Regions from separate parts of the Nocardioides sp. YIM B13467 genome, predicted to be linked through region 2. Evidence: riboswitches for the same ligand, from Rfam matches in the RefSeq annotation. Region 2 holds a riboswitch; each other region holds the start of a gene.

Region 1 (5,562 bases), 1.6 Mb from region 2:
GTGGCGCTGCAGGACGTACGCTCGCAGCTGTTCGTTGCCGCGGAGAGGGTCCTGCTGAGAGAGGGTCCGAGCGCACTCACCAGCCGCGCGGTCACCACCGAGGCCGGGGTCGCCAAGGGCGTGCTGCACCGCCACTTCGACGACTTCGACGACTTCTTGGCCGAGTTCGTCCTCGACAGGCGTGCGCGAATGGCGCCGCAGGCGGAACAGCTTCTCGGTGTCGCCGGGACGGGCGACGTGGTCGACAACATCGCCTCGGCCCTGAGCAGCGTCTTCGGGTCGGTGGCGATGGCGATCCTCCCGCTGATCACCTTTCGGGCCGTGCTGCGAGCGCGGTTGCGTGAGACCTGGCCCGCGGGCGTACCGATCCTGACCGACGCGGTCGAGATGATCGCGGACTATCTGGCCGCCGAGCAGCGCCGAGGTCGAATCGCGCCGGCCGCCGAGGTCAACAGCCTCGCCCCCATGCTCGTCGGGACCGCGCATCTGCTGTACGGCGACAGCCCGCCCACGGAGGCGACCCTGCGTACCTCCGTCTCCGCCGTGATCGCCTCGTCGTTGGTGGCCGACGCGTAGGCCATCATCAGGACGGGCCCAGGAAGCGGATGACGACGCCGTCGTCGTGGTGCACCCGGGCCCGCACGCCGTAGACCTCGGCGATGAGGGCCTCGGTGAGGACCTGCGCGGGCGGTCCGCCGGCCACGACGCGGCCCTCGGAGAGCACGAAGACCTGGTCGCAGTAGGCGGCGGCGAGGTTGAGGTCGTGCAGGGCGACGAGGCAGGTCGTGGGCATCCGGCGGACCAGCGAGAGCAGGGCCAGCTGGTGACGTACGTCGAGATGGTTCGTCGGCTCGTCCAGGAGCAGGATCTCGGGCTCCTGGGCGAGCGCCCGAGCGATCTGCGTACGTTGCCGCTCGCCGCCCGAGAGGGTCGAGAAGCGCTGGTCGAGTCGGTCGGCGATGCCGGCGTGGGTGGCGGCCTCCTCGATGACGGCGCGGTCGTGGGCGCTGTCGGGGGCCCAGGCCGGGCGGTGCGGGATCCGACCGAGCGCGACGACGTCGCGTACGCGGAGGTCCTGGCTGGTCGCCGGCTCCTGCTCGACGACCGCGAGTCGGCGCGCCAGCCGGCGCCGGGACATGCCGGCGAGCGGGCTGCCGCCGAGCAGTACGTCGCCGGAGTCCGGCGGCCGGAGACCGGCCAGGATCCGGATCAGCGAGGACTTCCCGGAACCGTTGGGACCCAGCAGCCCGACGGTGGTGCCGTCCTCGACCTGCAGGGACACCTCGTCGATGACGAGCCGGCCACGGGGAGCCCAGTGGACCCGGCCGGCCTCGAGCGCGGTCATCGGGCCGCCTCCGTAGCGCAGGCGCCAGAATACGGACGCGGCCCGATGAAGGGCTGACGGGTCGCTCGCTGAGGCTCGCTCATCGGCGGGCCCTCAGCAGCACCAGCGCGAAGGCCGGCACCCCGATCAGCGCGGTCGCCACTCCGACCGGAAGCTCCTCGGGATCGATCACGGTCCGGGCGGCGGTGTCGACCCAGATCAGGAAGATCGCGCCGAGCAGCGCGGTGGTCGGGAGCAGCAGGCGGTGCCCGACCCCGACCAGCGCACGGGCTAGGTGGGGCAGGACCAGCCCGACGAAGCCGATCGCCCCGGACGTGGAGACGATGACGGCCGTCATCAGCGCCGTGAGCACGAGGAGCACGGCCCGGATGCGCGTGACGTCGATGCCGAGCGAGGCGGCCGCGTCGTTGCCGAACGCGAACGCGTCCAGCCACCCGGCGCCCGCGATGCAGCAGAGCAGCCCGCCGAGCACGATCACCCCACAGACGAGTACGTCGGTCCAGCTCGCCGAGGAGAGCGACCCGAGCAGCCAGAAGAGCACCCCACGTGTCTGCTCGGCGTCGGCCGAGGTGAACACGATGAAGGACGTGAGTGCCGAGAAGAGCTGGGTCGCGGCGATGCCGGCCAGTACGAGCCGGTCGGTGGTGCCGCCGGCGAGCGAGGCCAGCAGCAGCACGAGTGCGAACGAGACGAGCGCACCCGCGAACGCCCCGGTGGAGAGACCGATCGCGCCCGACCCGACGCCGAGCACGACGACCGCGACCGCCCCGGTGGAGGCTCCCGAGGAGATGCCGAGCACGAACGGGTCGGCGAGCGGGTTGCGCAGCAGCGACTGCAGGATCACGCCGCAGATCGCCAGTCCGGCCCCGCAGATCCCCGCCAGCAACGTACGCGGCAGCCGCAGGTCCCACACGATGCTCTGCTGGAGCAGGGTGAGGTCGGAGAGCCCGAGCCCGGTCCGGTCGGCGACGACGCCGTAGACGTCGGCGACGCTCAGGTCGGAAGGCCCCACGGTGATGGCGCCGGCGACCGAGGCCAGCACCACCAGCGGCGCCACCAGCAGGACGCCGGCGCGGGGGAGGCGTACGGACATCAGCGGAGGTCGAGGTCGGCCAGCTGGTCCGCGACGTTCTCGACCGCGTAGACGGTGCGGATCGAGGGGTTGAGCTCGGCACCGGACAGCGTCACGAAGCGATCCTTCTGGACCGCCTCCATCCGGGCGGTGACCGGGTTGCTCTTCAGGTAGTCGATCTTGGCGCGCGCGGTCTCGGCGGTCTGGCTCTTGCGGGTCAGGTCACCGAGGACGATGACATCGGGGTTGCGCTCGGCGACGGTCTCCCAGTTGATCTGCGGCCACTCGTCGGTGGTGTCGTCGAAGACGTTCTCGATGCCGAGGGTGCGGCCGATGATCCCCGGGCCGCCGCAGCAGCCGGCCAGATAGGGCGACTCGGAGTTGGCGAACCAGTACATCGCGCTCACCTCACCGGTCGGTGCCTCGGTCCGGGCGGTCGCCAGCCTCTTCGACAGGTCGGCCACGAGCTCCTCTCCCTGCTCGGGGACGCCGAAGATCCGCGCCAGGTCGGTGATCTCCTGGAAGATCGTGTCGATCTCGAGGGGGTCGTGGCGGGTGCCGTCGTCATCGCCCTCGTTGTCCTTGAGGCACTCGGCGGGGGAGAGGTAGGAGCCGACGCCGAGCTTCTCCAGGTCCTCGGGTGTGGTCACCCCGCCCTCGCCCAGCGTGCTGATGAAGGAGGCCGTGACGAAGTCCGGCTCGGCCTCCAGGACGCGCTCGTAGGAGGGCGCGTTCTCGGCCAGCCGGGGCACCTGCTCGTTGTCCGCGGCCAGCGAGTCGAGCACCGGGTCGGTCCAGGTCGCGGTGCCGACCATCCGGTCGGCGAGACCGAGCGAGAGCAGGATCTCGGTGGAGCCCTGGTTGAGCGAGACGACGCGCTCGGGCGGTGCTTCGATGGTGATCTCGCGCCCGCAGTTGGTCAGGGTGAGCGGGTAGCCTGCGGTGTCGGCGGCTGCCTGCTGTGTGCCGGAGGGCTGGTCGGCGGCGCAGCCGGCCAGCGCGGAGCAGAGCACCAGGACGGTGCTCGCGGTGAACGTTCGGATGGTGCGGGAGGGGTGCACGTCGGTCCTCGAGCGGGTCGCGGGCTGGTGCGCGTCGCCCGTCCTGACCGGCAGCGGTCTGCTGCAGGGCCAGCAGGTCTTCGGACTCGGGATCGACCGGCGCGAGACGCCTTCCCAGGCCCGAGGGCCCAGTGGCACAGTGTCCCGTCCGTCACCCACACCGCTGCGCGTCAGTCCCGGGCTCTCACCGGGTTCCCGTGCCGGGACTACGTCCCGAGCGGCTGGCCAGAAGACCGTAGCAGGCGGCCCCGCCCGCGTGGGGGACGACCTCAGCCCTCGCGATGGGCGCTCAGCCCGTCCTCTCCGGGCGAGACCGAGTCGTGGAGCCTGATCGTGTGGTCGTAGTGCTCCTCGGCCATCGGCCGGTAGTCGATCCGCGGCTCCGTCATCACGCCCTCGAGGCGTACGCTCAGGTCGGCCTCGATCCGCGCCATGACCTGGGCGTCGATGGTGTCTGTATCGGTGATCAGGTGCGGGCGCAGCGGGTCCATCCCGGTGTACCAGAACGTGCCGTGCAGCAACGGCCACAGGACGTCCTCGATGTCGCCGCTGATCCCGCGCGGACCGAGGGTCGCGGCGCGGTCACCGGCGGTGACGATCGTCAGCGCGCGCTTGCCGACCAGGCCGCCCTTGCCGTACTTGAGCGGCTTGCCGGTCTCCGGATCCGGTACGTCGAAGGCGAACCCCGACTCGAAGACCCGGTCGATCCAGCCCTTGAGGATGGCCGGCACCGAGTACCACCACAGCGGGAACTGCACGACGAGCAGATCGGCCTCCCGCAGCCGGTCCTGGTGGCGGCGTACGTCGGCCTCGCCCCGCTCCACCAGAAGTGGATTGAAACCTTCTCGATAGAGGTCGATCTCGTCGACGCTCCAGCCGGCCGCGCCGAGCGCGTTCACGCCGACCTCGCGCAGCCGTCCGTTGAGTGATGACGCGTGCGGATGTGCCCATACCCAGAGTGCATGCATGGGGCCCTGAACGCCGTCTGACGCGGCGGGATTCCCGCCCGGATGCGGGCGGGCGCCGACGCGGTCTGATGACAAAGTCCGGATCTCGCTCAAATTAGCGGCCTCAGAGTGTTGACGTATGTGATTGCCATCACTAGCGTAAACCAGGCTTGAAACCTTTCAATTCGAGGAGCTGCCCATGCCGGACACACCCGCCGCACTGGAGCTGCGGGACGTGGCCAAGTCGTTCGGCCCCGTACGCGCCCTCCGGTCCGGAAGCCTCCGGGTCGAGGCCGGATCCATCCACGCGCTCGTGGGGGAGAACGGTGCCGGGAAGTCGACCCTGGTCAAGATCGTCGCCGGGCTCTACCGCCGCGACGCCGGCGACTACCTGCTCTCCGGGGAACAGGTCGACTTCCGCAACACCGCCGACGCCAAGCAGGCCGGGGTCGCGGTCATCTACCAGGAGCCGACCCTCTTCCCCGACCTCTCCGTCACCGAGAACATCTTCATGGGACGCCAGCCGACCAACCGCTGGGGCAAGATCGACCGCGCCGCGATGCGCACCGAGGTCGTCGAGCTCTTCGCCAGGCTGGGTGTCCCGATCGAGCCCGACCGTCCGACCGAGGGCCTCTCGATCGCCGACCAGCAGCTGATCGAGATCGCCAAGGCGCTCTCGCTCGACGCCAAGGTCCTGATCATGGACGAGCCGACCGCCGCCCTGTCGGGCAACGAGGTCGAGCGGCTGATGAGCGTGGCGCGCACGCTGCGCGACCAGGGCTGCGCCGTCGTCTTCATCTCGCACCGCTTCGACGAGGTGTTCGCGCTCTGCGACACGATCACGGTGATGCGCGACGGCGCCTACATCTCCACCGACCCCATCTCGGCGGTCACCGAGGACGAGATCGTCCAGCGGCTCGTCGGTCGCGAGGTCTCCGACCTCTACCCGAAGCTCGAGGCCACCGTCGGCAAGCCCCTGCTCGAGGTCAAGGGCCTCACCCGCACCGGCCTGTTCCAGGACATCAGTCTCACCGTCCGCGAGGGCGAGATCGTCGGCCTGGCCGGCCTCGTCGGTGCCGGGCGCAGCGAGGTCGCGCAGGCGATCTTCGGCGTCGACCCCTACGAGAGCGGCGAGGT
Region 2 (5,562 bases):
TCGTCTATCCACGTGAACGCAACACCCTGCCCGGAGGTCACGCTGATTTCGGTAACATTTCTGGAGGCATAGCTCCAGGCCCCCGAATCGTCGGTGATCCACAGCGACCAGTACGCGTCGGCAGGCGGCATCTGAGCGCAACCGGCAGCTTTCGGCCGCTCATCGACGCGACATACGACGCTGGGCATCGAGGTCACATAGGTGAGCGGATGCCCCGCCTTCTCGAAGAGATCGGCGCCGGTGTCACCCTCCTCGGGCTGGACACAGGTGACCTCGGGACCGCCACCCAACGCGTTGGGCTCGACGACGACGGTGACGCCGTCACACGCCTCGGCGGACGATGCCGCAGACGAGGCGGAGACAGGGGTGAAGACAGGTGCGGTGGCCCCGGCGAGGATCGCCAGGGCCACCAACGAGGACCGCAGGATCAGCACGAGCTCTTCGCGGTCGCATCCTTGGGCAGGAAGACCAGCGACGGCAGCGCCTGAGCGGCGGCGAGGCGGTACATCCCCTCGGACTCCTTGGTCAGGCCCTTGGTGTTGCCCTCGGTCAGCGCGGCGTCGTCATAGGCCACCGCGCCGGCGTCCTCGCCACAGGTCACGACGTGGTCGGCGACCCAGCTCGCCGCCTTCTCCGCGGCGTCGGTCTCACCGGCGCGACCGAACGCCCACCCGGCCAGGCCGGTGGTGTTGGAGTTGGCGATGTTGCCGGTCGCGGCCTTGAACGACCCGTCCTCCGCCTGGGTCTCCTTCAGCCACTCCACGCCGGCCGCGACGGCCTTCTCCGCCTCCGGGGAGGCCACCGAGGAGAGCGCGATCAGCGCGAACGCGGTGGCGTCGGCGTCCGGGGCGGCCTTCGGGTCGGCGTCGCAGGTCTGGTCAGCGGCGGCGGGGTCGGCCGTGAAGGTGACCCGGAACCACCCCTCCTCGCACTGCTGCCCGGCCAGGAACTCCGTCGCGGCCGCGGCCTCCTTGCTCTCGGCGTTGTTCAGCGCCCACACGGCGTACGACTGTCCGATGGTGTTGGAGTAGTCGGCCGCCTTCTTGTCCTTGGGGTCGAGCTCGTCGGCGATCCGGCCGCTCGCGGCGACCGTGCCCTCGAGCTGCTTCAGCAGGCCGGGGTCGGAGGCGTCGACGTTCTGCTGGAGAACGAGCGCCTTCGCGGTGGCCCCGGCCGAGGTGACGGTGCCGAACCCGGGCGAGGTGTAGGCCTTCTTGTTCTCCATCACGGCCGCGGCGATCGTGGAGATCTCCTCGTCGTAGCCACCGACCTCTGCCAGCGCGATCCCGATGTCGGCGCTGAGCCCGAAGTCGTCGGTGCCGTACTGCGCGTTGCGGGCCACGCCCTCCGGCGCCTGGGCCACGAGCCAGTCGGCCACCGAGGTGGACACCTTGGCGTCGTAGGTGGGCTTCTCCCCCTCCTCGACGGCTTTCTCGCCACAGCCGGCGAGCGAGGTGAGGGCGAGGGCGGCGGCGATGCCACCGAGGACGGTCTTCTTCATGGTTCCTTCCGCGCTGTTCGTCGGGAAGGCCCAGGGCCGACCCGCTGCTTTCCACGACAGCGTCAGGTCAGTACGCGTCCGTCGGCAGGTGCTCCGGCTCGCCCAGGACACTCTTGGTGCCTGGGCCTACGGTTGCGGGTCAGCGCCGGGATTCGACCGGCTTCCCCCACCACGGCGTGTGTTGATTGAGGCTCTGCTAATTCGGGGCAATCCTATGCCGGGCGAGCCCTGCTTGCGGGATCGCCGCCGAGCAGTCACTCTGTCCCCATGCGCCACAGGATTCTCGGCCTTGTCGCAACCTCGATCTCGGCCACCCTTCTTGCCCTCTGCCCGACCACGACAGCCGGCGCGGAGGAGGCACGGACATCGGTCACGTACGCCGATCTGGTCGCCATGTTCGGCGAGAAGGTCGGTGACCGGAGCACCGTCGAGACCGGGCTGCCGAGCCTCAACCGCGCCATGGCCGATGCCAGGATCACCACCGCCTACCGGCAGGCGGCGTATCTGACCACGCTCGCCAACGAGAGCTCCTTCCACCACGACGCCAAGGGCCGCGACAAGCGGAAGTTCACCGGCCGCGGCTACATCCAGCTGACCGGCGAGGCCAACTACACCGACGCCGGCGCCTACTTCGACATCGACCTTCGCCGCCGCCCCGAGCTCGCCCGGTCGCTGGACTACAGCGCGCCGATCTCGCGGTGGTACTGGACCGTCGCCCGCGACATCAACCCGCTAGCCGACGCCCTCGACATGGGCGGGGTCAACGCGGCGATCGGCTATCCCTACAACAAGAAGGAGGACACCGAGCGCTGCCGCGACTTCAAGGCCGCGCTGAAGCACCTCCACGGGTCGGTGCCCAAGGGCATCAGATGTGCCCGCCCGGCCTCCGCGCAGACCCGCTAGCCATGTGGCCCGGACGGGCGTACGTCACTTCTTGGTGCGTTTGTCGCTGACCGCGATCGCCGAGGTGCCCTCGTCCTTGAGCTCGAAGAGGTCGATCGCCTTGATGAGCTTGGTCCAGGTGGCGTAGCCATAGTTGCGCGGGTCCTCGGAGGACTGGTTGCGGATACGGGAGACCACGGTGCCGACCAGGGCCCAGCCGTCGTCGTCTGCGGCCGCCGCGATGGAGTTGCGCAGCAGCTGGATCAGCCGGGCGTTGCGCTTCAGCAGCTGCCCGTTGGTCGCCGACGACGACGGCTTGCGGGTGCGCGGCGTCCCGGGCTCGGTGTCGGCCTCGGTCTCCTCCTCGGTGTCACCGAGCTTCTCCACGACGGTGAACCGGGTACAGGCGCTCTTGAACGGCGCCGGCGTCTTCTCCCGGCCGTAGCCGTAGACCGCGCGACCCTTCTCCCGTAGGTAGTGCACCAGCGGCGTGAAGTCGGAGTCGGAGGAGACCAGCGCGAACGCGTCCGGCACCGCCGCGTGCAGCAGCTCGACCGCGTCGATGGCGAGCGCCATGTCGGAGGCGTTCTTGTGGGCGGTCAGGTCGAACTGCTGCATCGGCCGGATGGCGGCGTCGTGCAGCTCCCCGATCCACCCCTTGAGCTCGGACTTGGTCCAGTTTCCGTAGGCCCGGCGGATCGTCACCTCGCCGTACTCGGCCAGGTCGTTCAGGATGGCGTCGATCTTGGACGCGGGAGCATTGTCCGCGTCGATGAGCAGGGCAATGCGGAAGGGCTCGGTCACGCCGGACAGTCTGCCAGTGCCACCCACCGCCGAGTCGGCTCATCCTGACCAAAACCACCGCCGAGTCGGCGCGTCATGACGCGCCGACTCGGCGGATTCTGATGTCAGGACGAGCCGACTCGGCGTGAGTCTTAGGCGAGCTTCTCCAGGATCAGCTCGCGGACCCGCTTGGCGTCGGCCTTGCCGCCGGTCGCCTTCATCACCGCGCCGATGAGCGCACCGGCCGCGGCCTGGTTGCCGCCGCGGATCTTCTCGGCGACCGCGGGCTGGGCGGCGATGGCGTCGTCGACGGCGGCACCGAGGGCGCCGTCGTCGGAGACCACGGCGAGCCCGCGGGCGTCGATGATCTCCGAGACCGTGCCCTCACCTGCCAGAAGACCCTCGAAGACCTGGCGGGCCAGCTTGTCGGTCAGCGTCTTGGCGTCGACCAGCTTCTGCACCTCGGCGACCTGCACCGGGGTGACCCCGAGCTCGGCGAGCTCGACGCCACGGTCGTTGGCGCTGCGGGAGAGCTCGGCCATCCACCACTTGCGGGCGGCCTGTGCGGAGGCTCCTTCGGCGACCGTCGCCTCGATCAGCGACAGAGCGCCGGCGGCCCAGACGTCGCGCATCTCCAGGTCGGAGTAGCCCCACTCGACCTGCAGGCGGGCCCGCTTGTCGGCAGTGCGCTCCGGCAGGCTCGCGCGCAGCTCCTCGACCCACTCTCGCGACGGCGCGACCGGGACGAGGTCGGGCTCGGGGAAGTAGCGGTAGTCGTCGGCGTCCGACTTCGCCCGGCCGGCCGAGGTGGTGCCGGTGTCCTCGTGGAAGTGGCGGGTCTCCTGGAAGATCGCCTCCCCCGCGTCGAGGATGCCGGCGTGGCGCGACATCTCGAAACGTACGGCCCGCTCGACCGAGCGCAGCGAGTTGACGTTCTTCGTCTCGGTCCGCGTCCCCAACGTCCCGGACCCCTTCGGGGACAGCGACAGGTTGACGTCGCAGCGCATCGAGCCCTGGTCCATGCGTACGTCGGAGACACCCAGACCCAGCAGGATCTCGCGCAGCGCGGCGACGTAGGCCTTCGCCACCAGCGGCGCCTTGGCACCGGTGCCGAGGATCGGTCGGGTGACGATCTCGATCAGCGGGATGCCCGCACGGTTGTAGTCGACCAGCGAGTAGTCGGCGCCGTGGATGCGGCCGGTCGCGCCACCGATGTGGGTGGTCTTGCCGGTGTCCTCCTCCATGTGGGCACGCTCGATCTCGACCCGGAAGGTCTCCCCCTCGACCTCGACGTCGAGGTAGCCGTCGTAGACGATCGGCTCGTCGTACTGCGAGGTCTGGAAGTTCTTCGGCATGTCCGGGTAGAAGTAGTTCTTCCGGGCGAACCGGCACCACTCCGCGATCGAGCCGTTGAGCGCGAGGCCGATCCGGATCGCGCTCTCCACCGCCTTGGCGTTCACGACCGGCATCGAGCCGGGCAGGCCGAGGCAGGTCGGGCAGACCTGGGAGTTCGGCTCGCCGCCGAACGTCGCCGGGCAGCCGCAGAACATCTTGGTGTTGGTGTTGAGCTCGACGTGCACCTCGAGCCCGAAGGCCGGGTCGTAGCGCTCCAGCACCTCGTCGAACGGGACGAGAGTCTCCGTCATCGGGCCACCTCCAGCTTGTCGATCGAGAGCACCGGGCCGATGGCGCCCTCGAGCGCGGCACCGACGCGGTAGAGACGGGCGTCCTCCAGGACCGGAGCCAGGAGCTGTACGCCGACGGGCAGCCCGTCCACGTCGGAGACCCCGGCCGGGATGGAGATGCCGGGTGTGCCGGCCAGGTTGGCCGGGATGGTGGCCAGGTCCTGCATGTACATGGCCAGCGGGTCGTCGAGCTTCGCGCCCAGCGGGAACGCGGTCGACGGGGAGGTCGGCGAGACCAGCACGTCGACCTGCTCGAAGGCCTTCTTGAAGTCCTCGATGATCAGCGTGCGGATCTTCTGCGCCTGGCCGTAGTAGGCGTCGTAGTAGCCGCTGCTGAGCGCGTAGGTGCCGAGGATGATGCGGCGCTTGACCTCGTCGCCGAAGCCGGCGTCACGGGACGCCTTCATGACGTCCTCGGCGCTCGGGTCGCCGTCAGGGGTGACCCGCAGGCCGTAGCGCATCGCGTCGAACTTGGCCAGGTTGGAGGAGCACTCCGCCGGCAGGATCAGGTAGTAGGCCGCCATCGCGTGCTCGAAGCTCGGCGTGGAGACCTCGACGACGTCGGCACCCAGCTTGGTGAGCAGGTCGACCGACTCGTTGAACTTGCGCATCACGTCGGACGCCCAGCCCTCGCCCGCGAGCTCCTTGATGACGCCGACCTTGAGACCCTTGAGGTCACCGGTCGCGCCGGCGCGGGCGGCGTCGACGAGC
Region 3 (5,000 bases), 1.9 Mb from region 2:
GTCCCCGAACACCTCGCCCATGAGCTGGCGCTGCTCGACAGCGTGCTCCTCGGGGTCTTCGTCGTCGAGCTGGTGCTGCGGCTGGTGGCGTACGGCCCGAAGTTCTTCCGCGACCCGTGGAACATCTTCGACACGGTGATCGTCGGGATCGCGCTGGTGCCGGCGACCGGACCGATGTCGGTGCTGCGGGCACTGCGGATCCTGCGCGTGCTGCGCCTGGTCAACTCGGTTCCGTCCATGCGTCGCGTCGTCGACGGCCTGATCGCGGCGATGCCGGGGATGGGCTCGGTCGCGGCGCTGCTGGTGCTGATGATGTACGTCGCGGTGGTCATCTCGACCAACCTCTACGGCTCGATCGCGCCGGAGTACTTCGGCGACCTCGGCACCAGTGCGTTCACGCTGTTCCAGACCATGACCGGCGAGGCCTGGCCCGACATCGCCCGTGAGGTGATGGCCGAGGACCCCTCCGCCTGGATCTTCTTCGTGGTCTTCATCCTGGTGATGACCTTCGCGGTCCTCAACCTCTTCCTCGCCGTGGTCGTCTCCGGCATGGAGAGCGTCGAGACCCTCGCCGAGCACGAGGAGGAGTCGGACGCCGAGATGATGGCCATCCTCACCTCGTTGCGCGAGGACCTCACCGCAGTACGCGAGGAGCTGGCCGCGACCCGGGTCGAGCTGCGGTCGGACTCAGCTGCCCGCTGAGGCGATCTCGTGCAGGACCACGTTGCGAGGGCCGTCGGCGGTGCCCCTGACCACGCGCAGGAAGTAGGGCTGGGCGGGGTTGTGGTTGGGGTCGAAGGTCCAGTTCCCGCGTGGGCTGACGATGGTGCCGACCGACCCGAGGGAGTCGGCGATCTCGTTGCGGTTGACGTCGTCGGAGAGGTCGAGCGCCTTGTCGAGCGCGGCCGCGGCGTCGTAGGCCTGCACCGAGTAGACGGTCGGGGTGGCGTCGTACGCCTTGCGGTAGTCCTTCACGAAGGCGTCGTTCATCAGCGAGTCCATCGCATCGCTGTAGTGCAGCGCGGTGCGTACGCCGGATGCGGCGCTGCCCAGTGCGGACAGCACGTCGCCCTCGGTGAGGAAGCCCGGGCCGTAGAGCCGGGTGCTCTTGGCCAGCCCGGACTCGCGGTACTGCTTCACGAACGCCTCCGCCTCCTTGCCGGCATAGGCGGCGAAGATCGCGTCCGCACCCGAGTCCTTCGCCTTGTCGAAGAGCCCCGACCACTCCTCGGTCACGCCGGCCGGCGTGTAGCTCTGACCCGCCACGCTGCTGCCGGCCGCCTCCAAGGCGATCATGAAGCTGTCGGAGAACTCGTGACCGGCCGCGTCGTCGGACCCGATGACGTACGCCGTGCCTCGGTCGGTCTCCTTGGCGACCGCCTTCCCGAGCGCGCCGCCAAGGTCCGAGTTGGTCGAGGACGTACGCCACAGGTAGTCGGAGCCGTCGGCGAACTCGTCGGCGCCGGCGCCGGTCACGATCAGCGGCGTCTCGCTGTTGTTCGCGACGTCCTTGGCCGCCAGCGCCGTCTCCGAGCTCACCACCCCGACGACCGCCTGGACCTCGTCGTCCTGGATCAGCCTGGTCACCGCGGCGACACCGGTCTCGGCGCGATCGCCCTCGTCGGCCTCGACCACGTCGATCAGCCGGCCGCCGAGCTTCCCGCCGTGCTGGTCGAGGTAGAGGTCGAAGCCCCGGCTCATGTCGGTGCCGATCGACTTGTGGACGCCGGAGGTCGGCACCACCAGTCCGATCGAGACCTTCGACTCCGAGGTCGTGGCGCAGGCCGTCAGGCTGAGCGCGAGCGCCGGGATGGGCGCGAGAACGAACAACTGCCGGTGAGCCGAGCCTGTCACGGGAGACTCCATCTATGGGGGTGGCCTCGGGAGATTTCGAGTAGCCGAACACTGGCACAAACCCCGGCCGGGCGGTGAGCAATTCGGCGCCGTGTCCGCAAGTCGGTAGTCTCGCCCTGCCAGTCGTACTCCATGCCTGATGGGGTCAGGGAACCCGGTGAAAGTCCGGGACTGACGCGCAGCGGTGAGGATGACGGGCGGGGCACGCCCTCCTTCCGGGGAGGGCAGCCACTGGAGCCTGGCTCCGGGAAGGCGCTCCGTTCCGATCGATTCCGAGTCCGAAGACCTGCTGGCTCTGGCGGCGCCCGCCGCCAGGTCACCACGTGCCCCGCGCAAGGGCACATGACGCAGAGCAGGTGTCCTGATGTCGCGAGTCCGAACCGACCGGTGCCCCGGAGTCGGTCGTCCGTGGGCGGCCGAGGACGGCCTGCTGGTGCGGCTGCGCCTGATCGGCGGGTCCGTCTCGTCCGCGGCGCTGCTCTCGCTGATCTCCGTGGCGGAGACCTACGGCGACGGGCGGATCTATCTCACCGGTCGCGCCAACCTGCAGGTGCGCGGCCTGCCGAGTGTGGACGGCGGCCGCTCCGAAAACAGCCTTCCGGGCGAGGTGCTCACCGCGCTGAAGGCGACCGGACTGGTGCCGGCGCAGACCCACGAGCTCGTACGCAACGTGATGGTCTCCCCGCAGACCGGGCTCGCCGGGGGCCGGGCCGACCTGCGCGGCGTCGCGGCGTCGCTGGACCGGCTGCTGTGCGCATCCCCGCGGCTGGCCGCGCTGCCGGGCCGGTTCCTCTTCGTGCTCGACGACGGTCGCGGCGACCTCGTCTCGCGGGAGTGCGACCTCGGGCTGGTGGCGCTCTCCGCCGCCGAGGGTCAGCTCCGGGTCGGTGACTCCTGGGGGCCCGTCGTACCGCTCACCGAGGCCGCGTCCCGGCTGGTCGCGCTCGCCTCGCGCTTCTTGGACGTACGCGGCGAGGGGCCGTCCGCGCCCTGGCACGTCGCCGAGCTCGACGCACCGATGGTCGAGCCGGTCGCTGCTGACGATCGGGTCCCGGCCGAGGCCGAGGAGCTCGGCTTCGGGCAGGTGCCCGGTGGCGAGCACGTCGCCGCGGTGGACGGAGCCCTGGACCGGGCCGCCGTCTCGGCCCTTGCGGAGCGGGCGCCGGCGGTCGTGGTGACACCGTGGCGCGGCGTACTCGTGCCCTCGCCGCAGGTGCGTCCTCCTCGGCGCTACGACTACATCGACCAGGGGCCGGCGATCTACGTCGACTCCTTCGCCACCATCCGGCGCGAGGCCGACCTCTCCGCGGTGCCGGCCGACGCCGAGCGGCTCGCGGTGCGGATGATCCACGGCAGCGGGCAGGTCGACCTCGCCTCCGACCTGGTCATCCACCCCGAACTGGTGAAGGCCGCGCGGGGCGCGCTGGAGGCCGGGGCGCCGATCCTGTGCGACGCGACGATGGTCGCCACCGGGGTCACCCGCAGCCGGCTCCCGCGCGACAACGAGGTCCTCTGCATGCTGGGTGACGACCGGGTCCCGGCGCTCGCGCGCGAGTGGGGAACGACCCGCACCGCCGCCGCGCTGTCCCTGTGGGAGCCCTACCTCGAGGGCGCCGTGGTCGCCATCGGCAACGCTCCGACGGCGCTCTTCCACCTGCTCGAGATGATCCTCGACGGCGGTCCGAGGCCGGCCGCGATCGTCGGCTGCCCGGTCGGCTTCATCGGCGCGGCCGAGTCCAAGGAGGCGCTCGCCTCGTTCGCCGCCGACCACGGGATCGACATCCCCTACGTCACGGTCCGGGGGCGCCGCGGCGGCTCCGCGATGACCTCCTCCGCCCTCAACGCACTCGCCCAGGAGCAGGAATGAGCACGGATGTACGTGGGCGGTTCACCGTCGTCGGTATCGGTCCGGGCGATCCCGAGCTGATCACCCTCAAGGCTGCCCGGCTGATCGGCGCGGCCCCCGTGATCGCCTACCACGCCGGGGTGCGCAAGCAGTCGCACGCTCGTCGGATCGCGTCGTCCCTGATCCCCGCGGGTGCGGTGGAGGAGGAACTGCGCTACCCGGTCACCACCGGGACCACCTTGCACCCGGGCGGCTATGTCGGCGCGATGGCCGAGTTCTACGAGACCTGCGCGGTCCGGCTCTCCGCTCACCTCGACGCCGGCCGCGACGTGGTCCTGCTCGCCGAGGGCGACCCGCTCTTCTACGGCTCCTCGATGTATCTCCACGACCGGTTCAAGGACGTCTACGAGACCTCCGTCGTGCCGGGCGTCCCCGCCTTCGCGGCCGCCACCGCCGCGGTCTCCACCCCGCTGGTGCGCCAGACCGACGTGCTCACGGTCCTCCCGGGGACCCTGCCCGAGCCCGAGCTCGCCCGTCGCCTGGCCGACACCGAGGCGGCGATCATCATGAAGCTCGGCCGGACCTTCCCTGCGGTCCGTTCCGCGCTTGCGGCCGCCGGACGGCTGGACGGTGCCTGGTACGTCGAGCGCGCTTCGCAGCCCGAGGAGCGCTGGCTGCCGGTGGCCGACGTCGACCCGTCCTCCGTGCCGTACTTCTCCCTCATCGTGGTGCCGGGGGACTCGGCTCCTGGACCTGCCGCGGCGCGGCTGCGGCAAGAGCTCCCCGCGGTCGAGCCTGTCGAGGTGACGCGCGGGGGCGTCTCGACGGGCTCGACCTCCGGGGACAGCGGAGAGGTTCTCGTCGTCGGGCTCGGGCCGGGGCCGGACGGTTGGCTGACGCCGGAGGTGAGCTCGGCGCTGGCCGAGGTCGGCCATGTCGTCGGCTACGCGCCGTACGTCAACCGGGTGCCGCAACGCGAAGGCCTGCGGCGGCACGCATCGGGCAACACGGTCGAGGTCGACCGGGCCCGGCACGCCCTGGACCTGGCGCTCGCGGGGGAGCGGGTCGCTGTCGTCTCCGGCGGTGACGCCGGTGTCTTCGGGATGGCGTCAGCCGTCTTCGAGGCTGCCGAGGATCCGGCCTACGCCGGCGTACGCGTCCGGGTCCTGCCCGGGGTCAGCGCCGTCCAGGCGGTGGCCGCGCGGGCGGGCGCCCCGGTCGGGGCCGACTTCGCGGTGATGTCCCTCTCCGACCGGCTCAAGCCGTGGTCCGTCGTCGAGGACCGGCTGCGCGCCGTCGC
Region 4 (5,562 bases), 1.9 Mb from region 2:
GCGCTGGCCCGGGACGGGGGCGAGTCGTTCCTCTACGACGTCGCCAGGGAGCGTGCCTGATGGAGCTCTACGACGCGATCAACCGCCGCCGGGACACGCGAGCGGAGTTCACCGGTGAGCCGGTCGATCCTGCCGTGCTCGAGCGGGTCCTATCGGCCGCCCACGCCGCCCCGAGCGTCGGGATGACGCAGCCATGGGACTTCGTGCTGGTGCGCTCGCCGGAGACGCTGTCGGCCTTCCATGAGCACGTTGCCACCGAGCGGGACGTGTTCGCATCCTCGCTCTCCGGGGAGCGGGCCGCGACGTTCTCCCGGATCAAGATCGAGGGCATCTGCGAGTCCGGGCTCGGGGTGGTCGTCGGCTACGACCCGACCCGCGGCGGGTCACAGGTCCTCGGACGGCACGCCATCGCCGATGCCGGGCTCTACTCGACCGTCCTCGCGATCCAGAACCTCTGGCTCGCCGCCACCGCCGAGGGTCTCGGTGTCGGCTGGGTCAGCTTCTACCGCGAGGAGTTCCTGCGGTCGCTGGTCGGGCTTCCGTCGCACGTACGTCCAGTGGCCTGGCTCTGCGTCGGTGCTGTCGAGGGGGTGCCTGAGGTGCCGGATCTGGAGCGGTTCGGGTGGAGGCATCGGTCGGAGCTGTCCTCGGTGGTTCATGAGGAGAGGTATTTCTCGGGGCGCTGACGGTGCCGTGTTTTGGTGGCTGGTGTTTGCCGCCGACCCTTTCTTGGAGGGTGTTCTCAACGCCGCCCGGAGTAAAGGACGGCCTTCGGCCGCCGGCTTCGGCGATCCTTGACACCGGCCGTCGCTGAGAATTTTTGGCTGGCTATCGGGCCGGCGGCAGGGGTTTGGCGCGGAGGCTTGGGTTGGGCACGGGAATGGGATCTGGGTCGTTCTGTCGCTGCCGGTGAGCGGGGCCGGGCGGCGAACGAATTTTCGTTCGTCCGGAACTCGCCCAGGACTCGCGCAGGTAGGGGCCTCACGGGGAGGCGAACGAATTTTCGTTCGCCTCAGAGGGCGTCTGGGTTGGCGCGTGGAAGAAGTCTTTCTTTCACGCGAAGTGCCGCCACCGAGCGCCGACTATCGGATCGACACGGACCACTGCGTCACCGTCCGTGCGGGAGTCCAGCCGGTGAAGGTGCCGATGGGGGCGGAGGTCTCGACAGCGATGCGGGTGAGCTCACCGCCATGCTGCTGGTAGGCCGTAGCCAGCAGCTGCTCGGTCTCCAGGGTGACGCCGTGGACCACGAGCCGGCCACCGGGGCGGAGGGCGGCTAGGCAGGCATCGAGCACGCCGGGGCGGGTCGCGCCGCCGCCGATGAAGATCGCGTCGGGCGTCGGGAGATCACGCAACGCGTCGGGGGCGCGGCCCTGGACGACGGTGAGGCCGGGTACGCCGAGGCGGGCCGCGTTGCGGGCGATCCGGGCCGCCCGCTCGGGAGAGGCCTCGACCGCGGTCGTGGTGCACGAGGGATGCGCCCGCATCCACTCGATCCCGACCGAGCCGGCACCGGCGCCGACGTCCCACAGGTGCGCCCCGGGCGTGGGGGCCAGGCGCGCCAGAGCAGAGGCGCGCAGATCGCGCTTCGTCAGCTGGCCGTCGTTCTCGAAGACGTCGTCGGGAAGGCCGGCGGTCCAGCCGAGGAGGGATGTGCCGACGCACTCGATCGCCACGATGTTGAGCCGCGGCGACTCGCCGGACCAGGTCGAGGCCGTCGCGGAGCGCCTGCTCTCCGACTCCGCTTCCAGGTCACCCAGGACGGTCATGGTTGAGTCACCGAAGCCGGCGGTGACCAGCAGTTTCGCAACGTGCCCAGGAGTGGATCCGTCCGAGGAGAGCGCGAGGATCCGGCGGCCGGGAGCGAGCTCGCGGGCGACCAGCGAGACATCGCGGCCGACGAGGCTGACGACCACGCACGTCTCGGCCGCCCAGCCCATCCGGGCGCGGGCGAGAGCGACGGAGGAGACGGCTGGCTCGATGCGTACGTTCTCCCGGCCGAGAAGCGAGATCAGGGTGGTCCCGATGCCGGAGACCAGTGGGTCACCCGAGGCCAGCGCCACGGCGTCGCCGACGGAGTCCAGGAGTGCGGGCAGGCCCTCGCGCAGCGGCGACGGCCAGGGCTCGCGCCGCTGGCCGGGGACATCGGGGACGAGGTCGAGATGGCGCTTGCCGCCGAGGAGGACCGGGGACTCCCGGATCAGCTGCTGGTGACGTACGGGAATCTCGTCCCAACCCCCGGCACCGATGCCCACCACGACGATCATGAGGCCAGACGCTACAGTGACCGCACAGGCGCGAGGTGCCCCGACTGCCCAGCCATCGGCTCGACATGAGAGCTGGTGAGGACGGTGGGACGGGAGAATCTGGGAAGCCGGTGAGATTCCGGCACAGGCCCGCTGCGGTGAACCGAGCCCCAACACGGGGGACTCGGCAAGTCCGAAGACCGGCCCCGCGTCCATCCATTCAACGCGATAGGGAGCGGGAGCCTCTCATGCCGGTGCACTACCCATTTTCTGCCGTCCTCGGCTGCCAGGCGGACGACCTCGACGACATGGGCCTCGCGCTCGTGCTCACCACCATCTCCCCGGAGATCGGCGGGGTGCTGGTCCGTGGCGAGAAGGGGACCGCGAAGTCGACAGCCGTACGCGGCCTGGCGGCCGTGCTGCCCTCGATCTCGGTCTACGCCGGGGATCGGTTCTCGATCGACCCGGACGACCCGTCCGCGGAGTCGCCTGACGGTCCCTTCGGGTCCGCCGCCGTTGTGGAGAGCCGGCCGGTGCGGCTGGTCGAGCTCCCGGTCGGTGCCACCGAGGACCGGGTCGTCGGCTCGCTCCACCTGGAGAGCGCGCTGTCGCGCGGTGCGGTCGAGTTCGAGCCGGGACTGCTCGCCCGGGCACACCGCGGCCTGCTCTACGTCGACGAGGTCAACCTGCTCCACGACCACCTCGTCGACCTGCTGCTGGACGCGGCGGCGATGGGGCGGGTCAGCGTCGAGCGCGACGGCGTCTCGGTCGAGCACGCCGCCCGGTTCGTGCTGATCGGGACCATGAACCCCGAGGAGGGCGAGCTGCGCCCGCAGCTGCTGGACCGCTTCGGGCTCACCGTCGAGGTCGCCGCCCCCCGGGATCCGGCGCTGCGCGCCGAGGTCGTACGCCGCCGGATGGCCTTCGACCTGGACGCTCCCGCGTTCGTCGAGCGCTACGTGGCCGCCGAGCGCGACGTGACCGCACGGGTCTCCACCGCGCGCGCCCTCGTCGGGAAGGTCCGGCTCACCGCGCCCGGGCTGCTCAAGATCGCCGAGGTCTGCGCGGCGTTCGAGGTCGACGGGCTGCGCGCCGACATCGTCACCGCCCGCACCGCGGTCGCGCACGCGGCCTGGGCCGGGCGCTCCGAGGTCACCCGCGAGGACATCCGCCGCGCCGCCCTGCTGGCTCTCCCGCACCGCCGCCGTCGCAACCCCTTCGACGCTCCCGGGCTCGACGAGGACCTGCTCGACCGCATCCTCGGCGACGAGGAGCTGCCGCCCGAGCCGCCGGAGGGCGGGCCGGAGCACGACGACCCGCAGGACGGACCGAAGGACGGACTCGAGTCCGATCCGGAGGCCGGGCCGGCCGAGAGCTCCCACGGCGACTCCTCGGAGACCGAGCCCGTCGAGACGTCCCAGGAGGAGACCTCCACAACGAACGAGGCCCCGCCCAGCCCGTCCGCGGGGAACACCTCGACCACCGCCGCAGGGGCCGCGTACCGCCCCCGCCTCCTGACCGTGACCGGCCTGGGCACGGGCCGCACCGGCGGCCGGAGCAAGGCGATCGGCAGCAGCGGCCGCCGGATCGGCGCGAGCGTCAGCACCCGTGGCTCGCTCCACCTCGTCGAGACGCTCAAGGCCGCCGCCGGCAAGCAGAGCTCCCGGGACCGCACCTCGGCGAAGGTCGAGCTGAGGATCGAGGACCTCCGCACCGCGGTCCGTGAGGGCCGCGAGGCCAACCTGGTGCTCTTCTGCGTGGACGCCTCCGGGTCGATGGCCGCGCGCAAGCGGATGGCGCAGGTCAAGGCCGCTGTCCTCTCGCTGCTGCTCGACGCCTACCGGCGCCGCGACAAGGTCGGGATGATCACCTTCCGGGGCGAGGGCGCCGAGCTGGTGCTGCCGCCGACCGGGTCGGTCGACCTCGCCGCGGCACGTCTCGACGAGGTGCCCGCCGGAGGGCGTACGCCGCTGGCCGAAGGCCTCCTCGAGGCCGCCCGTGTGCTCCAGCGCGAGCACCTGCGTGACCCGGATCTGCGGCCGCTGCTGGTGGTCGTCACCGACGGTAGGGCGAACTCCAAGACCCACGGCAAGGACGCCGTCCGGCGTTCGCAGCAGGCCGCCGCGTACGTCGCCGGTCTGGGCGTCACCACGGTCGTCATCGACTCCGAGAGCGGGCCGATGCGGCTCGGGCTGGCCCGCCAGTTGGCCGTGCACCTGGGCGCCGAGCACGTGCCGGTCGCCGAGGTGAGCGCCGAGGCGCTGACCTCCGCCGTCCACGGGTTCACCGGATCCACCATGGGAAGGGGCGCTGCCTGATGCCGAAGGGACAGCCGCTGAACGTACCCGACGACGGGCTCACCACCCGCCAGCGTCGCAACCGGCCGCTGGTGATGGTCCACACCGGCCCCGGCAAGGGAAAGTCGACCGCCGCCTTCGGGCTCGCGCTGCGCGGCTGGAACCAGGGCTGGCGGATCGGGGTCTTCCAGTTCGTGAAGTCGGCCAAGTGGCGCATCGGCGAGCAGACCGTGCTCGAGCGCCTCGGGAAGCTGCACGAGGAGACCGGCGAGGGCGGTCCGGTCGACTGGCACAAGATGGGCTCCGGCTGGTCCTGGAGCCGCAAGCAGGGTGACGCCGAGGACCACGCCGCGGACGCCGTCGAGGGCTGGGCCGAGATCAAGCGGTGCCTGGCCGCGGAGACGTACGACCTGCTCGTCCTCGACGAGTTCACCTACCCGATGAAGTGGGGCTGGGTCGACGCCGCCGAGGTCGCCTCCGTCCTCGCCGAGCGGCCGGGCCGCCAGCATGTGGTGATCACCGGCCGCGACGCCGACCCCGCCGTGCTCGAGGTCGCGGACCTGGTCACCGAGATGACCAAGATCAAGCACCCGATGGACGCCGGCCAGAAGGGCCAGCGGGGCATCGAATGGTGACCCTGCCCCGGCTGGTGGTCGCTGCTCCCTCGACCGGCTCGGGGAAGACGACGATCGCCACCGGGCTGATGGCGGCGCTGCGTTCCGCCGGGCATGAGGTCAGCGGTCACAAGATCGGGCCGGACTACATCGACCCGGGCTACCACGCGCTCGCCACCGGGCGTCCGGGACGCAACCTCGACCCGCATCTGGTGGGGGAGTCGCGGGTCGTGCCGCTGCTCCTGCATGGTGCAGCCGGGGCGGACGTGGCCGTCATCGAGGGAGTCATGGGCCTCTACGACGGCCGCCTCGGCACCGACGGCTTCGCCTCCACAGCCCACGTCGCAGCGCTGACCTCCTCGCCGGTCGTCCTGGTCCTCGACGTCGCCCGGATGTCCCGCTCCG

What was found. Region 2 has a riboswitch for cobalamin ahead of ACFX43_RS24690 (prenyltransferase/squalene oxidase repeat-containing protein). Riboswitches for the same ligand answer to the same signal wherever they lie in the genome.
Region 1: it holds a riboswitch for cobalamin, as region 2 does, so the genes downstream of both, ACFX43_RS16925 (ABC transporter substrate-binding protein) here and ACFX43_RS24690 (prenyltransferase/squalene oxidase repeat-containing protein) in region 2, are expected to answer to the same signal.
Region 3: it holds a riboswitch for cobalamin, as region 2 does, so the genes downstream of both, ACFX43_RS15460 (nitrite reductase) here and ACFX43_RS24690 (prenyltransferase/squalene oxidase repeat-containing protein) in region 2, are expected to answer to the same signal.
Region 4: it holds a riboswitch for cobalamin, as region 2 does, so the genes downstream of both, ACFX43_RS15430 (VWA domain-containing protein) here and ACFX43_RS24690 (prenyltransferase/squalene oxidase repeat-containing protein) in region 2, are expected to answer to the same signal.

The regions. Positions count from the first base shown of each region.
Region 1 is NZ_JBHZPJ010000046.1:2,052,728-2,058,289, forward strand. Features, by position in the region: gene ACFX43_RS16910 (TetR/AcrR family transcriptional regulator) at 1-576, shown strand, start outside; gene ACFX43_RS16915 (ABC transporter ATP-binding protein) at 584-1,345, opposite strand; gene ACFX43_RS16920 (FecCD family ABC transporter permease) at 1,425-2,438, opposite strand; gene ACFX43_RS16925 (ABC transporter substrate-binding protein) at 2,438-3,478, opposite strand; cobalamin riboswitch at 3,532-3,719, opposite strand; gene ACFX43_RS16930 (NAD(P)H-dependent oxidoreductase) at 3,748-4,446, opposite strand; gene ACFX43_RS16935 (sugar ABC transporter ATP-binding protein) at 4,625-5,562, shown strand, end outside.
Region 2 is NZ_JBHZPJ010000046.1:3,656,180-3,661,741, reverse strand. Features, by position in the region: gene ACFX43_RS24695 (hypothetical protein) at 1-434, opposite strand, end outside; gene ACFX43_RS24690 (prenyltransferase/squalene oxidase repeat-containing protein) at 428-1,501, opposite strand; cobalamin riboswitch at 1,567-1,702, opposite strand; gene ACFX43_RS24685 (hypothetical protein) at 1,769-2,404, shown strand; gene ACFX43_RS24680 (NYN domain-containing protein) at 2,429-3,187, opposite strand; gene gatB (Asp-tRNA(Asn)/Glu-tRNA(Gln) amidotransferase subunit GatB) at 3,319-4,812, opposite strand; gene gatA (Asp-tRNA(Asn)/Glu-tRNA(Gln) amidotransferase subunit GatA) at 4,809-5,562, opposite strand, start outside.
Region 3 is NZ_JBHZPJ010000046.1:1,735,942-1,740,941, reverse strand. Features, by position in the region: gene ACFX43_RS15470 (ion transporter) at 1-702, shown strand, start outside; gene ACFX43_RS15465 (ABC transporter substrate-binding protein) at 688-1,854, opposite strand; cobalamin riboswitch at 1,958-2,163, shown strand; partial or broken gene ACFX43_RS15460 (nitrite reductase) at 2,219-2,407, shown strand; gene ACFX43_RS15455 (precorrin-8X methylmutase) at 3,068-3,721, shown strand; gene cobJ (precorrin-3B C(17)-methyltransferase) at 3,718-5,000, shown strand, end outside.
Region 4 is NZ_JBHZPJ010000046.1:1,729,414-1,734,975, reverse strand. Features, by position in the region: gene cobM (precorrin-4 C(11)-methyltransferase) at 1-60, shown strand, start outside; gene bluB (5,6-dimethylbenzimidazole synthase) at 60-686, shown strand; gene cbiE (precorrin-6y C5,15-methyltransferase (decarboxylating) subunit CbiE) at 1,083-2,267, opposite strand; cobalamin riboswitch at 2,328-2,471, shown strand; gene ACFX43_RS15430 (VWA domain-containing protein) at 2,495-4,564, shown strand; gene cobO (cob(I)yrinic acid a,c-diamide adenosyltransferase) at 4,564-5,178, shown strand; gene ACFX43_RS15420 (cobyrinate a,c-diamide synthase) at 5,172-5,562, shown strand, end outside.